DNA from 4 places in the Variovorax endophyticus genome. Region 4 is predicted to be linked to each of the others. Evidence: predicted binding sites of a transcription regulator. Region 4 holds the regulator's gene; each other region holds the start of a gene.
What was found. Region 4 encodes sigma-54, which starts transcription at its own class of promoters, with help from an activator protein. Its sites were predicted from a motif close to TGGCANGNAANCTGCTTT; they were not measured.
Positions count from the first base shown of each region.

Region 1 (3,524 bases), on a different contig from region 4:
CATGCGCAGCGCCGCGGGCACGGCCGCGGGCGTGCCGAAGGCATAGGGCACGGCGCCGAGGTCGGCACCGGTACCGCCGGCCGTGCCCACGGTGTAGCGCGCGCGGTAGTCGGCCGCGCTCGGCAGCGCGTCGCGCGCCGCGGTCGGGTCGCGCTCGATCAGGTAGGGGTAGTCGCCCTTGCTGGCCCAGGGCTGCGAGTCGAGCGGCAGGCGGTAGCCCATCGGCGAATCGCCGGGGATCAGGTAGAGCCGGTCGTCGCGCAGGAACCAGGGACCGGTCTTCCAGGCCGGGCCCTCGAGCGCGGGCGCATCGCGGTTCGCGTTGCCGGGCTCGATCGGCAGCATGTAGCCGATCACCGCGTCGAGCTTCTGCGTGAACACGCGGCGCAGGCGCACGCGTTCGAGTTCGTCGTCGAGCTTGGAGTCGAAGGGGTCGACGTTGACCGGCAGGCGGCGTTCGCGCCAGAGGTAGTAGTAGATGTCCTCGAAGCCCGGCTGCACGTAGCGGTCGGTCAGGCCGAGCTTGCGCGCCAGCAGGCTGGTGAAGCGGCGCGCGTCCTCGCTGGTGTAGTGCGTGGGGAAGCGCTCGTCGGCGAACAGCTCGGGGTCGTGCCACAGCGTCTGGCCGTCGGCGCGCCAGAAGATCGACAGCGCCCAGCGCGGCAGCTGCTCGCCCGGGTACCACTTGCCCTGGCCGAAGTGCAGGAAGCCGCCCTGGCCGTACTCGGCGCGCAGCCGGTGGACCAGCTCGGTGGCATAGCCGCGCTTGGTGGGGCCGAGCGCGTCGGTGTTCCACTCGGGCGCGTCGCGGTCGCTGGTGGCCACGTAGGTGGGCTCGCCGCCCATCGTGAGGCGCACGTCGCCGGCCTGCAGCCGCTTGTCGACCGCCTCGCCCAGCGCCAGCACCTCGGTCCATTGCTCCTCGGTGTAGGGCTTGGTCACGCGCGGCGATTCGTAGATGCGCGTGACCTTCATGTCATGGCCGAACTCGACCTTCGACTCGTCGACGCCGCCCTCGATGGGCGCGGCGCTCGAGGGCGTGGGCGTGCAGGCCAGCGGGATGTGGCCCTCGCCGGCCAGCAGGCCGGAGGTGGCATCGAGGCCGATCCATCCGGCGCCCGGCAGGAACACCTCGCACCAGGCATGCAGGTCGGTGAAGTCGACCGTGGTGCCGCTCGGGCCGTCGAGCGCCTTCACGTCGGGCGTGAGCTGGATCAGGTAGCCCGAGACGAAGCGCGCGGCCAGGCCGCAGTGGCGCAGCAGCTGCACCAGCAGCCAGCCCGAGTCGCGGCAGGAGCCGCTGCCGTTGGCGAGCGTTTCTTCCGGCGTCTGAACGCCGGGCTCCATGCGGATCAGGTAGTTGACGTCCTGCTGCACCTGCTGGTTGATGCCGACCAGGAAGTCGATGGTGCGCTGTTCCTTGCGGTCGATCTTGTCGAGGTAGGCCGCGAGCAGCGGCGTGGGCTCCTCGGTGACCAGATAGGGCGCGAGTTCCTCGGCCTGCGAGGGCGTGTACTTGAAAGGGAAGTTCTCGGCCTGCGGCTCGAGAAAGAAGTCGAAGGGGTTGTAGACCGCCATCTCGACCACGAGGTCGACCGTGACCTTGAACTCGCGCGTCTTCTCGGGGAACACGAGCCGCGCCTGGTAGTTGGCGAACGGGTCCTGCATCCAGTTGACGAAGTGCTCGGCCGGTTCGACGCGCAGCGAGTACGAGATGACGTTGCTGCGGCAATGCGGCGCCGGACGCAGCCGGACGACCTGCGGGCCGAGTTGCACCAGGCGGTCGTATTTGTAGTGGGTGACGTGGTGGAGCGCGGCGTGGATGGACATGCGTTTTTGTGTGCAGTACTGGCAGATTGCATCGAAAAGATGTCTCTGGTGAGACGCATACTAGCCCAGAAGACAAAGCAATTAGCGCGCCACGAAGCGTCGTTGGGGGAGGGTTTGCATCATGGTCGCCAAGGGTGTGCGAGACGCATCCGATGCCGTCGTGCGCGCGCGCTGCGCCTTCGTCGCGCTCGCGGCAGCGCTCGCGGGCGTGGCGCTGCAGCTGCGCCAGCCGGTGCTGTGGGACGGCATGGCTTACGCAGGCGGACTGCTCGCGGGCATCGCAGGTCTCATCGGGGTTTGGCGCCTGCCGCGGCATGCGCGCACCGCCTGGGTCTGCGCCGCGCTGGCCGGTGCGGCGATCGGCGCGGGGCTCGCGGGCGCACGGGCCACGGTCTATGCAGCCGGCGCGCTCGATCCCGCGCTCGAGGGGCGCGACCTGCAGCTCGTGGGCGTGGTCTCGCAGATGCCGCAGCGCGGCGATGCCGGCACGCGTTTTCGCTTCGCTGTCGAGTCCGCGCGCTGGGCCGACCCTGTTGTGGCCGGATCGCCCGCGGTGCCCGACCGCATCGCGCTCGGCTGGTATGCCGAGGGCAGCAGCCTTTGGAACGGCGCGGCCGATGCGTCGGCGCCGGACCTCCTGCCCGAGAGCCCGGTGCATGCGGGCGAGCGCTGGCGCCTGACCGTGCGCCTCAAGGCGCCTCACGGCCATCGCAACCCGCATGGCTTCGACAGCGAGCTGTGGATGTGGGAGCAGGGCCTGCGCGCCAGCGGCCATGTGCGCATCGGCGCGCGCGACGAGGCGCCCGCGCGGCTGGGCCTCACGGGGCGGCATCCGGTCGAACGCGCGCGCGAGGCGGTGCGCGATGCCATCTTCGCGCGCGTGCCCGAGCGCTTTGCCGCGGGCGTGATCGCCGCGCTGGTCACGGGCGACCAGGGCGCGATCGACCGCGAGGGCTGGGACGTCTTCCGTGCCACCGGCGTGGCCCACCTGATGTCGATCTCGGGCCTGCACGTGACCTTGTTCGCGTGGCTCGCCGCGCATGTCGTCGGCGCGCTCTGGCGCCGCGGCCCGCGGCTGATGCTGTGCCTGCCGGCGCAGCGCGCGGCGCTCGTGGGCGGCGTGCTGCTGGCCACGCTCTATGCGCTGTTCAGCGGCTGGGGCGTGCCTGCGCAGCGCACGGTCTGGATGCTTGCGACCGTCGCGCTGCTGCGCCTCACGGGGCGGCGCTGGCCCTGGCCGCACGGCTGGCTGCTGACCGCGGCGGTGGTGGTCGCGCTCGATCCCTGGGCCCTGACGCAGGCCGGCTTCTGGCTCAGCTTCGTGGCGGTGGGCGTGCTGTTCGCCACCGATGCGGGGCTGCCTGGCGACACCCGCCCGGGCCTGCGCGCGCGGCTGTGGCGACTGCTGCGCGAGCAATGGACGATCACGCTGGCGCTCACGCCCTTGAGCCTGCTGCTGTTCCAGCAGGTGTCGCTGGTCGGGCTGGTGGCCAACCTGGTCGCGATTCCCTGGGTCACGCTGGTGATCACGCCGCTCGCGATGCTCGGCACCGTCGCCGCGCCGCTGTGGGACCTCGCGGCGCGCGCGGTGCAGGTGTTGGGATTGCTGCTGTCGTGGCTCGCGGCGTTGCCGTTCGCCAGCCTCTCGATGGCTGCGCCGCCGGCGTGGCTGGCGGCCTGCGGCGTGGCGGGCG
Region 1 covers NZ_JAHUTH010000036.1:30,133-33,656, reverse strand. Annotated here, with positions in the region: gene KV106_RS34000 (transglutaminase family protein) at 1-1,830, opposite strand, end outside; gene KV106_RS33995 (DNA internalization-related competence protein ComEC/Rec2) at 1,952-3,524, shown strand, end outside.
Region 1: a site for sigma-54 is predicted at 1,905-1,922, ahead of KV106_RS34000 (transglutaminase family protein). Genes of this name have one in related genera too.

Region 2 (3,524 bases), on a different contig from region 4:
AACTGAACCGGCGCTTACGAATTAAGGTGAAACCCTCGACGCCCGTTTCAGCCTGTAAGAAATGCAGCGTCGGTGCTGCGGATGCTCAGTTTTTGCTGCTGCGCAGCAGGGCCGGACGCTGGTCTGCCCCGGCCCATTGCGGGCCGTCGAACCAGGCATCGCCCGCGAGGTAGGCGCGCAGCATCGCGAGGCCGTCGAAGCCCCAGAACAGCCGGCCGTCGACCGCATAGGCGGGCGTGCCGAACACGCCGAGCGCGATCGCGTCCGCGGTGTTGCGCTGGAGCAGGGCCTTGCTCTCGTCGCTGCCGGCATCGCGACGCGGTTGCAGTTGCGCGGTGAGCGCGGCCAGCCGCGCGGGATCGGCCGCCTCGAGGCCGCCGCGCCAGACATGGCGAAACACGGTCTCGGCCACCAGCCGGCTCACGCGGCCGTCGTCGGAGGTGGAGAGCGCGAGCCGCAGGTGCGCGAGCGGGTTGTAGGGATGCGAGGCCGGCATCGCGATCTCGATGCCGTGCTGGTGGCCCAGCCACAGCACGTGGCGGTAGGTCCAGCCGCGCTTGGCGGGAATCTCGGCCGGCCCGAGCTGGCCGTGCGCCTTGAGCACCGCGCCCAGCAGCACCGGCCGGTAGTCCACGCTGTAGCTCAGGCCCTCGAGCGCCTGCGGCAGCTGCTCGAACGCGAGATAGGCATAGGGCGAGATGAAGTCCAGGTAGAAGTCGATGTGCTTCATGCGTCGATGTCTCCGATGGCCGGGGCGCGCCAGATGCCGGCCCGGGCCCGCCACTCTATCGCGCGCCAGACCTGCCGCCGCTCGCCGTCCTCCATGCGGCTCCAGCCCGCGATCTCGGGGATGGTGCGCAGGCAGCCCTCGCAGAAGCCGCTGAGCCGGTCCATGCGGCACACCGAGCTGCAGGGCGAGGGCACCGGCTCGGCCCGCTCGCGCAGGTCGGCGGCGCGATCGGCCAGGGCCTGCGCTTCGGCGACGTTCACGCCGCGGCCACCACCACGTCGGCCACCGGCGCGCCCGTGAGCGTCTCGAGGTCGTGCGGGCGCAGCTGGAACACCGCATGCGGATGGCCCGCGGCGGCCCAGATCTCCTCGAAGCGGAACAGCTCGCGGTCGATCAGCACCACCGGCTTCGTCACATGGCCCACGGGCGACACGCCGCCGATGGTGAAGCCGGTGCGCGCCTTCACGAAGTCGGCGTCGGCGCGGCCGGTCTTGCCGACGATCGCGTCGACCTTCTTCTCGTCGACGCGCCTGTCGCCCGAGGTGATGACCAGCACCGCGACCTCGTCGCTCTTGCGCCGGAAGATGATGCTCTTGGCGATCTGGCCGACCGCGATGCCGAGCGCGTCGGCCGCCTGCTGCGCGGTGCGGCAGGCGTCGTCGAGCATGCGCGGCGCATGCGGATGGCCGGCGTCCTGGAGCACGCGCGCGACGCGCTGGACACCGTCGGGAAGGGAATGGAGTTCGGAGCCGCACATGGCTTGGGTCTTCGGAGGTTCGTGGGGGCGCGTGCCCCGCGTTGCAGGCTCCCGAGCATACGAAAAAGCCTGCGGCACCGCACCAATGCGGAGAACGCGGCACCGCCGCCGCGCCGATTCGGGTGCGATTCCGGTGCACGCGCGGGCCGCGGCCGGTCTTTTGGGGCGGCATGGATATTGCTGAACCTCGTCGCGGACCTCCCGGCCTGGGTGGGTCCGCAGTGCCTCCGCTAACGACGGCGGGGTTCGAACGAGCCGATGGCGATGAGCCGCCGGATTCGTTTGTCCATCCGATTACTCGCATCCGTTCCGTCGCGGAGGCCTCCTGCCGCTGTCGTCCGACAGCCTTGGTGGCCCGCCCTCGAGGACCGGCTGCCCCCGCAGGACCTCAGCATGAAAATCGCAGTCATCGGCCACGGCATGGTCGGCCACAAGTTCCTCGAGCAGCTCCATGCGCTCGGCATTCCCGGCGCGGAAGTCACCGTCCTGTGCGAGGAGCCCCGGCCGGCCTACGACCGGGTGCACCTGTCCGAATTCTTCGCGGGCAAGACGGCCGAAGACCTCTCGCTGGTCGAGCCCGGCTTCTTCGAGCGCAGCGGCTTCACGCTGCGCCTGGCCGCGCGCGCGGTGGCGGTCGAGCGCCGCAACAACACCGTCACCACGGCCGACGGCGAGGTCGTGGGCTACGACAAGCTGGTGCTGGCCACCGGCTCCTTCCCCTTCGTGCCCGCGGTACCCGGGCGCGACCGGCCCCACTGCTTCGTCTACCGCACCATCGAGGACCTCGAGGCGATGAAGGAATGCGGCGCGCGCTCGCGCAGCGGCGTGGTGGTGGGCGGCGGCCTGCTCGGCCTCGAATGCGCGAAGGCACTGCGCGACATGGGCCTCGAGACCCACGTGGTGGAGTTCGCGCCGCGGCTGATGGCGGTGCAGATCGACGAAGGCGGCGGCCGCGCGCTGCGCGAGAGCATCGAGGCGCTGGGCCTGCACGTGCACACCGGCCGCAACACGGTGGAGATCGTCGACGGCGCCGCCGCGCGCCACCGCATGGTGTTCGCCGACGGCAGCTACCTCGAGACCGACATGATCGTGTTCTCGGCCGGCATCCGCCCGCGCGACGAGCTCGCGCGCCAGTGCCTGCTGGCCGTGGGTCCGCGCGGCGGCGTGGCGGTCGACGACCACTGCCGCACCAGCGACCGCAACGTCTACGCGATCGGCGAATGTGCCTCGTGGAACGAGCAGACCTTCGGCCTGGTCGCGCCCGGCTACGACATGGCGCGCGTGGCGGCGCGACACATCGCGGGCGAGCACGAGGCCGCCTTCACCGGCGCCGACATGAGCACCAAGCTCAAGCTGATGGGCGTGGACGTGGCGAGCATCGGCGATGCGCACGGCAGGACGCCGAAGTCGCGCGCCTACCAGTTCATCGACGAGCGCAAGAAGGTCTACAAGAAGATCGTCGTCAGCGAGGACGGCAAGCTGCTGCTCGGCGCGGTGCTGGTGGGCGATGCCGCCGAATACGGCACCCTGCTGCAGATGGCGCTCAACGGCATCGCGCTGCCCGAGGATCCCGAATTCCTGATCCTGCCCTCGAGCGACGGCAGGGCCAAGCCGGGCCTGGGCGTCGAGGCCCTGCCCGACAGCGCACAGATCTGCTCGTGCAACGACGTCAGCAAGGGCCGGATCTGCGAGGCCGTGGGCCAGGGCGCCTGCACCCCGGCCGCGATGAAGGCCTGCACCAAGGCCGGCGCCACCTGCGGCGGCTGCGTGCCGCTGGTCACGCAGGTCATGAAGATGGAGATGGCCAGGCGCGGCATGGCCGTCGACAACCACCTCTGCGAGCACTTCCCCTATTCGCGCCAGGAGCTCTACCACCTGATCCGCGTGGGCGAGATCCGCAGCTTCGCCGACCTGCTCGCGAAACACGGCAAGGGCCTGGGCTGCGATATCTGCAAGCCCGTGGCCGCGAGCATCTTCGCCTCGTGCTGGAACGAGTTCGTGCTCAAGAAGGACCTGGCCGCGCTGCAGGACAGCAAC
Region 2 covers NZ_JAHUTH010000013.1:166,974-170,497, forward strand. Annotated here, with positions in the region: gene KV106_RS18745 (2-hydroxychromene-2-carboxylate isomerase) at 86-730, opposite strand; gene KV106_RS18750 (DUF1289 domain-containing protein) at 727-990, opposite strand; gene KV106_RS18755 (YbaK/EbsC family protein) at 987-1,487, opposite strand; gene nirB (nitrite reductase large subunit NirB) at 1,881-3,524, shown strand, end outside.
Region 2: a site for sigma-54 is predicted at 1,654-1,671, ahead of nirB (nitrite reductase large subunit NirB). Genes of this name have one in related genera too.

Region 3 (3,524 bases), on a different contig from region 4:
GAGCCCTCGAGCGTGCGGCGCGAGGTGCCCAGCGCATCTTCGAGACCGGCATTGGCGAACAGCACCGAGCCCTTGCCGTTGACGACCGCGATCAGGGTCGACAGCAGGTCGAAGGCCTGAAAGCGCGGACTGGCGCTTGCCGCCTTCTTTCCGAAAGCCATGGAAATCCTGTGGTGTTCTTCCTGCCGATGCAGGAACGGGTTAGTTCTTGGGGGCCGGCAGGCGGCTGATCTCGCGGCGGATGCCGGCGATGTCGCTTTCGTTGCGGGCCAGTTCGGCCTTCATCTCGGCCACGCGGTCGAGGTACTTCTGGTAATTGCGGCCTTCGCTGCCCTGCTTCTCGGGCTCGCCGTTGTTGTATTCCTTCTGCAGTTCGGACTGGCGGGCCTCGGCCTTGCGCAGTTCGGACTCGAGCACCGAGCGCGCTTCGCCGTCGCGCGCGCGCTGGTCGGCGCCCTCGACCCGCGGGCTGCCGGCCGGCGAGCGGGCCGCGGAGGTCGATGCCGCGGCACCGCCGAGCGCGGCGCGCGAGGCGCCCTGCACGACGGTGACGTTGCCGCCCTCCATCACCTTGCAGCCGCGCTGCTGCGCGACGGTGGCGTTGTTGGTGTATTCGTTCCCGCAGCGCCAGACGCGCTCCTGCGCGAGTGCCGGCAGGGCAAGCAGGGAAGCGGCCAGGAGGAGGAGTGGTGCGGCAGTCTTCATGGGATCTTGGGGACCTCGAGGGCCCGGGGAAGCGCGAAAAGGCGCATTTTCATGCAATTCGACGCCCCCGATGACAGGATGTTCCGGCCCCAACGAAAAGGACGGCCGAGGCCGTCCTTTCGTGTTACTCCGAGCGGAAAACCGCGATCAGAGCGAGTAGTACATGTCGAATTCGACCGGGTGCGTGGCCATGCGGAAGCGCGTGACTTCCTGCATCTTCAGGTCGATGTAGGCATCGATGTACGCATCGGTGAACACGCCGCCCTTGGTCAGGAAGGCACGGTCCTTGTCGAGGTACTCGAGGGCCTGGTCGAGGCTGTGGCAGACGGTCGGGATCAGCGCGTCTTCTTCCGGCGGCAGGTGGTAGAGGTCCTTGCTCGCGGCTTCGCCCGGGTGGATCTTGTTTTCCACGCCGTCGAGGCCGGCCATCAGCAGCGCGGCGAAACCGAGGTACGGGTTCATCAGCGGATCGGGGAAGCGCGCTTCGACGCGGCGGCCCTTCGGGTTCGACACGAACGGGATGCGGATCGAGGCCGAGCGGTTCTTGGCCGAGTAGGCCAGCTTCACCGGGGCTTCGAAGCCGGGCACCAGGCGCTTGTAGCTGTTGGTGCCGGGGTTCGTGATGGCGTTCAGGGCACGGGCGTGCTTGATGATGCCGCCGATGTAGTGCAGCGCGAAGTCCGAGAGACCCGCATAGCCGTCGCCGGCGAACAGGTTCTTGCCGTCCTTCCAGACCGACTGGTGCACGTGCATGCCCGAGCCGTTGTCGCCGACGATGGGCTTGGGCATGAAGGTGGCGGTCTTGCCGTAGGCGTGGGCCACGTTGTGGATCACGTACTTCTGCAGCTGGACCCAGTCGGCGCGCTGGATCAGCGTGCTGAACTTGGTGCCGAGTTCCATCTGGCCGGCGTTGGCCACTTCATGGTGATGCACTTCGACCGGGATGCCCAGCGATTCGAGCACCAGGCACATTTCCGAGCGCATGTCCTGGAAGCTGTCGACGGGGGGAACCGGGAAGTAGCCGCCCTTGACCGCGGGACGGTGGCCGGTGTTGCCGTGCTCGTATTCCTTGTCGGTGTTCCACGAAGCTTCTTCGGATTCGATCTTCACGAAGCAGCCCGACATGTCGTTCTTCCAGCGCACGCCGTCGAACACGAAGAATTCGGGTTCCGGACCGAAGTAGGCCGTGTCGCCCAGGCCCGAGGCCTTCATGTAGGCTTCGGCGCGCTTGGCCAGCGAACGGGGATCGCGCTCGTACGGCTTGCCGTCGGTCGGGTCGATCACGTCGCAGGTCAGGATCATCGTGGTCTCTTCGAAGAAGGGATCGATGTTGGCGGTGTTCGGGTCGGGCATGAGCTGCATGTCCGACGCTTCGATCCCCTTCCAGCCGGCGATGGACGAGCCGTCGAACGCGTGGCCCGAGCTGAACTTGTCTTCGTCGAAGTGCGACACGGGCACGGTCACGTGTTGTTCTTTACCGCGGGTGTCGGTGAAACGGAAGTCGACGAACTTGACCTCGTTTTCCTTCACGAGCTTCATGACGTCGGCGACGGTCTTTGCCATCAATTTCTCCTGAGTTGGATGGGTGGTTGGGAATACAGGGATGCGGGATGCAGTTTCTGTGCCATTGTCGCCTGCGTCGAACGCGTGGCGGCGGGCACTTTGGGGGCCTGGAACGCGATCGAATTCACCAAATTGGTGCAATCGAAATCAACGCACCAATTCTGGGCCAAGTTGTGCATTAAAAGTGTGCAGGCCTTCGATGAGCTGGCCGTAGGCCGCGTCGAGCAGGTCCGGATCGCCCTTGACGCCGAGCTCGATATGACGGCCGTACTGGGGGTGATCGACGCTCGGCAGGCTGAAAACCTTGATGCGCGCATGGCGCTCCTCGATCGCCTGCATCAGGGGCGTGAGGGTGGCCTCCATGGCACCGAAAACGATCACGGACTTCTCCATGACCCGGCTCTGGACGAAAAGATCGGCATAAATCCCGTCGAGCACCGACTCGATCATCGGCCAGGCCATGACCGGGAAACCGGGCACGAAATGGACGTCGCCCACGCTGAAGCCGGGGATCTTGTTGTAGGGGTTGGCGATGATCCGGGCGCCCTCGGGAAACACGCCCATGTTGAGCCGGTGGATGTTGTCGGGCCGGTCGGGCTCGTAGGCCACGCCCTGCTCGCGCGCCGTGTCCTGCATGCGCTCGCGGATCAGCAGCTCGGCCTCGGGATGCAGCGCCAGCGGCACGCCCAGCGCCCTGGCGGCGCACTGGCGGGTGTGGTCGTCGGGCGTGGCGCCGATGCCGCCGGTCGAGAAGACGATGTCGCCCGAGGCGAGGGCCCGCGCCAGCGCGGCGGTGATGCGCTCGGGCACGTCGCCCACGTATTCGGCCCAGCCCAGCTGCAGGCCGCGCGCCGCGAGCAGCTCGATCACCTTGGGCATGTGCTTGTCGAGGCGCTTGCCCGAAAGGATCTCGTCACCGACGACGATCAGGCCGAATTCACGGGTCATGGGGATTTCCATTGGGAGAGAACGGCCTGGTCGGCCTCGATGGCGGCGGCGTCGCCCGGAATGGCGGCCGCCGCGGCGGCCGCGCGCTGGCCCCGCAGCTGCGCGAGCGCATCGAGGCAGTAGTGGCCGAACCACAGGGCCGAGAAGGCGAAGACCAGGGTGTAGATCCAGATCGCGAGCGGCACCAGCACGAAGAAGGCAGCCGCGAACAGCAGGCCCGAGGCCCAGACGATGCTCGGCGCCGCCCCCAGGTAGCCGCAGAGCACGCCGATGCACAGCAGCGGCAGCCGGTGCGCGCGCAGCAAGGT
Region 3 covers NZ_JAHUTH010000007.1:79,044-82,567, reverse strand. Annotated here, with positions in the region: gene glnL (nitrogen regulation protein NR(II)) at 1-161, opposite strand, end outside; gene KV106_RS11120 (hypothetical protein) at 202-705, opposite strand; gene glnA (type I glutamate--ammonia ligase) at 853-2,268, opposite strand; gene KV106_RS11110 (competence/damage-inducible protein A) at 2,416-3,216, opposite strand; gene KV106_RS11105 (EI24 domain-containing protein) at 3,213-3,524, opposite strand, start outside.
Region 3: a site for sigma-54 is predicted at 2,315-2,332, ahead of glnA (type I glutamate--ammonia ligase). Genes of this name have one in related genera too.

Region 4 (3,524 bases):
AGCTACCTGCCGCAGGAAGCCTCGATCTTCCGCAAGCTCACGGTCGAGGAGAACGTGCGCGCGGTGCTCGAGCTGCAGCGCGAGCCCGACGCCAACGGCCGGCCGCAGGCGCTGTCGAAGCAGCGCATGGAAGAGCGCCTGTCGGAACTGCTGGCCGACCTGCGCGTCGACCACCTGCGCGATTCGCCCGCGCTCGCGCTGTCGGGCGGCGAACGCCGCCGCGTCGAGATCGCGCGCGCGCTGGCCACCCAGCCGCGCTTCATCCTGCTCGACGAACCCTTCGCCGGCATCGACCCGATCGCGGTGATCGAGATCCAGCGCATCATCAGCTTCCTGAAGGAACGCGGGATCGGCGTGCTCATCACCGACCACAACGTGCGCGAGACGCTGGGCATCTGCGATCACGCCTTCATCATCAGCGACGGCCATGTGCTGGCACAGGGCACGCCCTCGGAGATCGTCGACAACGCCGAAGTGCGCCGGGTCTACCTGGGCGAGCACTTCCGCATGTGATGACCCTCGCGCCAGCCATTTCCTGAGGGCATGAAACAAGGCTTGTCGCTGCGCGTTTCGCAGCATCTCGCGCTGACGCCTCAGCTGCAGCAGTCGATCCGACTGCTGCAGCTCTCCACGCTCGAACTGAGCCAGGAGGTCGAGCAGATGCTCGACGAGAACCCCTTCCTCGAGCGCACCGCCGAGGAAGCCGCGCGCGAGGAATTCGGCCTCGACGCCGCCGACACGCCCGCGCCGCGCGAGGACACCGAGCGCGAGGCCGAGAGCGACTACGCGGGCGCCGCGCCCTCGACCTCGACCACGTCCACCGAGACCGCCTCGTCGTCCGAGGCCGAGCCGGCCCTCGACTCGCCCGAGCGCGAGCCCGACTGGGAAGGCGACGGCACCGTCGACATGGCGCCCGACGACAGCGAGTGGGGCAGCGACGCGCCCGCGCGCAACAACAGCAGCACCGGCGACGACGAGCGCGCCGATGCCACCGAGCTCGCGCGCAGCCAGGAATCGCTGCAGTCCTTCCTGCACCGCCAGGCGCTGAGCCTGCGGCTCAACGAGAACGACAGCGCTGCGCTGCGCTTTTTGATCGAGTCGCTCAACGACGACGGCTACCTCGAGGATTCGCTGCCGGCGCTGGCCTCGGGCCTCGCGGGCGACGACAACGACCAGTTCGACGAGCTGGTGCACCACTTCCAGGTCGCGCTCGGCCTGCTGCAGAGCCTGGAGCCCGCGGGCGTGGGCGCGCGCGATCTCGGCGAATGCCTCGCGATCCAGCTGCGCGCGCTGGCCGACGAAGACGAGACCGAGGAAGAAGAGCTGGTGCGCAAGACCGCGCTCGCCATCTGCAAGCAGCCGATGGAGCTGCTCGCGCGGCGCGACTTCAAGCGCCTGGCCACGCTCACGCGCACCAACGAGGAACTGGTGCGCTCGGCGCTGCAGGTCATCGCGCGCCTGGAGCCCAAGCCGGGCCGCCGCTTCGTCGACGTCGAGCGCAACATCGTCATTCCCGACGTGATCGTCACCAAGACCGGCCGCGGCACCAACGTGAAGTTCCGCGTCATGCTCAACCCCGAGGTGATGCCGCGGCTGCGCGTGCACGACATCTATGCCGGCGCGCTCAAGTCGCACAAGGGCGAGGGCAGCCAGGCGCTGTCGCAGCGGCTGCAGGAGGCGCGCTGGTTCATCAAGAACATCCAGCAGCGCTTCGACACCATCCTGCGCGTGAGCAACGCCATCGTCGAGCGGCAGAAGAGCTACTTCGTGCACGGCGAGCTCGCGATGCGCCCGCTGGTGCTGCGCGAGATCGCCGACGAGCTCGGGCTGCACGAATCCACCATCTCGCGCGTGACCACCGCCAAGTACATGGCCACGCCCTTCGGCACGGTCGAGCTCAAGTACTTCTTCGGCTCGGCGCTGGGCACCGAGACCGGCGGCAATGCCTCGAGCACCGCGGTGCGCGCGCTGATCAAGCAGTTCGTCGGTTCGGAGAGCGTGAAGAAGCCGCTGTCGGACAGCCAGATCTCCGAGATGCTCAAGGAGCAGGGCATCGAGTGCGCGCGCCGCACCGTCGCCAAGTACCGCGAGGCGCTGCGCATCGCGCCCGCCAACCTGCGCAAGGCCCTGTAGAAAGCCGCCGATGGCCCGACGCCTGCTGTCTGGGCTCTGGATGTCCGCCCTCGCGGCCACGCTGCTGGCCGCCGGCTGCGCCTCGTTGCCCGACGAGGCCCCGCGCACTCCCACCAAGGCCATCGCCGTGTCGAAGGACACCGCGCTCGGGCGCATCGCGCTGGCCGCGCAGCCCGACCCCGACCTCAGCGGCTTTCGCCTCATGCCCGGCGGCGACTTCGCCTTCGACACCCGCATCCAGCTCGCGCGCCGCGCCCAGCGCACGCTCGACGTCCAGTACTACCAGATCGAGAACGACGAGACCGGCCGCTACCTGCTGCGCACCCTGCGCGACGCCGCGCAGCGCGGCGTGCGGGTGCGCGTGCTGATGGACGACCTCTACACCGCGGGCGAGGACGAGCTGCTGCGCGGCTTCGCGGCCACGCCCAACGTCGAGCTGCGCCTGTTCAACCCCTTTCCGGCCGGCCGCGGCAGCCTGCTCGCGCGCTTCACAGCCTCGCTGTTCGACTTCAGCCGCGTCAACCGGCGCATGCACAACAAGCTGTTCATCGCCGACGGCGCGATGGCGGTGGCGGGCGGGCGCAACATCGGCAACCAGTACTTCCGGCGCACCGCGGGCGAGAACTTCATCGACCTCGACACCTTCGTGACGGGCGCGCTGATCCCGCGCCTGGGCAGCCTGTTCGACCAGTACTGGAACAGCCCCTACGTGCGGCCGGTCGAGTCGGTAGTGGCGAGCGCATTGCCTCCCGACGAACTGCGGCGCCGCTTCGAGGCCGCCACCGGCCCCGACACCACGCCGCCGCCGCCGAAGCCCGCGCCCAACGACCTGCTGGGCTACGGCCCGATCGCCGAGGACCTCGATGCCGGCCGGCTCGGCCTGATCTGGACCACTGCCGAGGCCTATGCCGATTCGCCCGACCGCGTGATCGGCAAGACCGCCTCGTACGGCGGCGTGCCGCTGCTCGACGTCGACAGCGTGCGCTACAACGTGGTCGAGCAGATGCGCCGCGCGCGCAGCGAGGTGACCATCGTCTCGCCCTACCTGATCCCGGGCGCTGCGGGGCTCGAGGTGATGAACGAGATCCGCCGGCGCCAGGTGAAGATCAGCGTAGTGACCAACTCGCTCGCCGCCACCGACGAGCCGCTGGTGCACACCGCCTACCGCCGCTACCGGCCCGAGATGCTGCGCCTGGGCGCCGAGCTCTACGAACTCAGCACCAACCGCACCCGCCGCAGCGTGCGGCTGGGCCTGTTCGGCACCTCGGTCGGCCGGCTGCATGCCAAGTCGGCGGTGATCGACCGGCGCATCCTGTTCGTCGGCTCGATGAATTTCGACCCGCGCTCCGAGGTCCACAACACCGAGATCGGCCTGTTCATCCGCAGCCCCG
Region 4 covers NZ_JAHUTH010000005.1:266,191-269,714, reverse strand. Annotated here, with positions in the region: gene lptB (LPS export ABC transporter ATP-binding protein) at 1-513, shown strand, start outside; gene KV106_RS09150 (RNA polymerase factor sigma-54) at 544-2,133, shown strand; gene KV106_RS09145 (phospholipase D family protein) at 2,144-3,524, shown strand, end outside.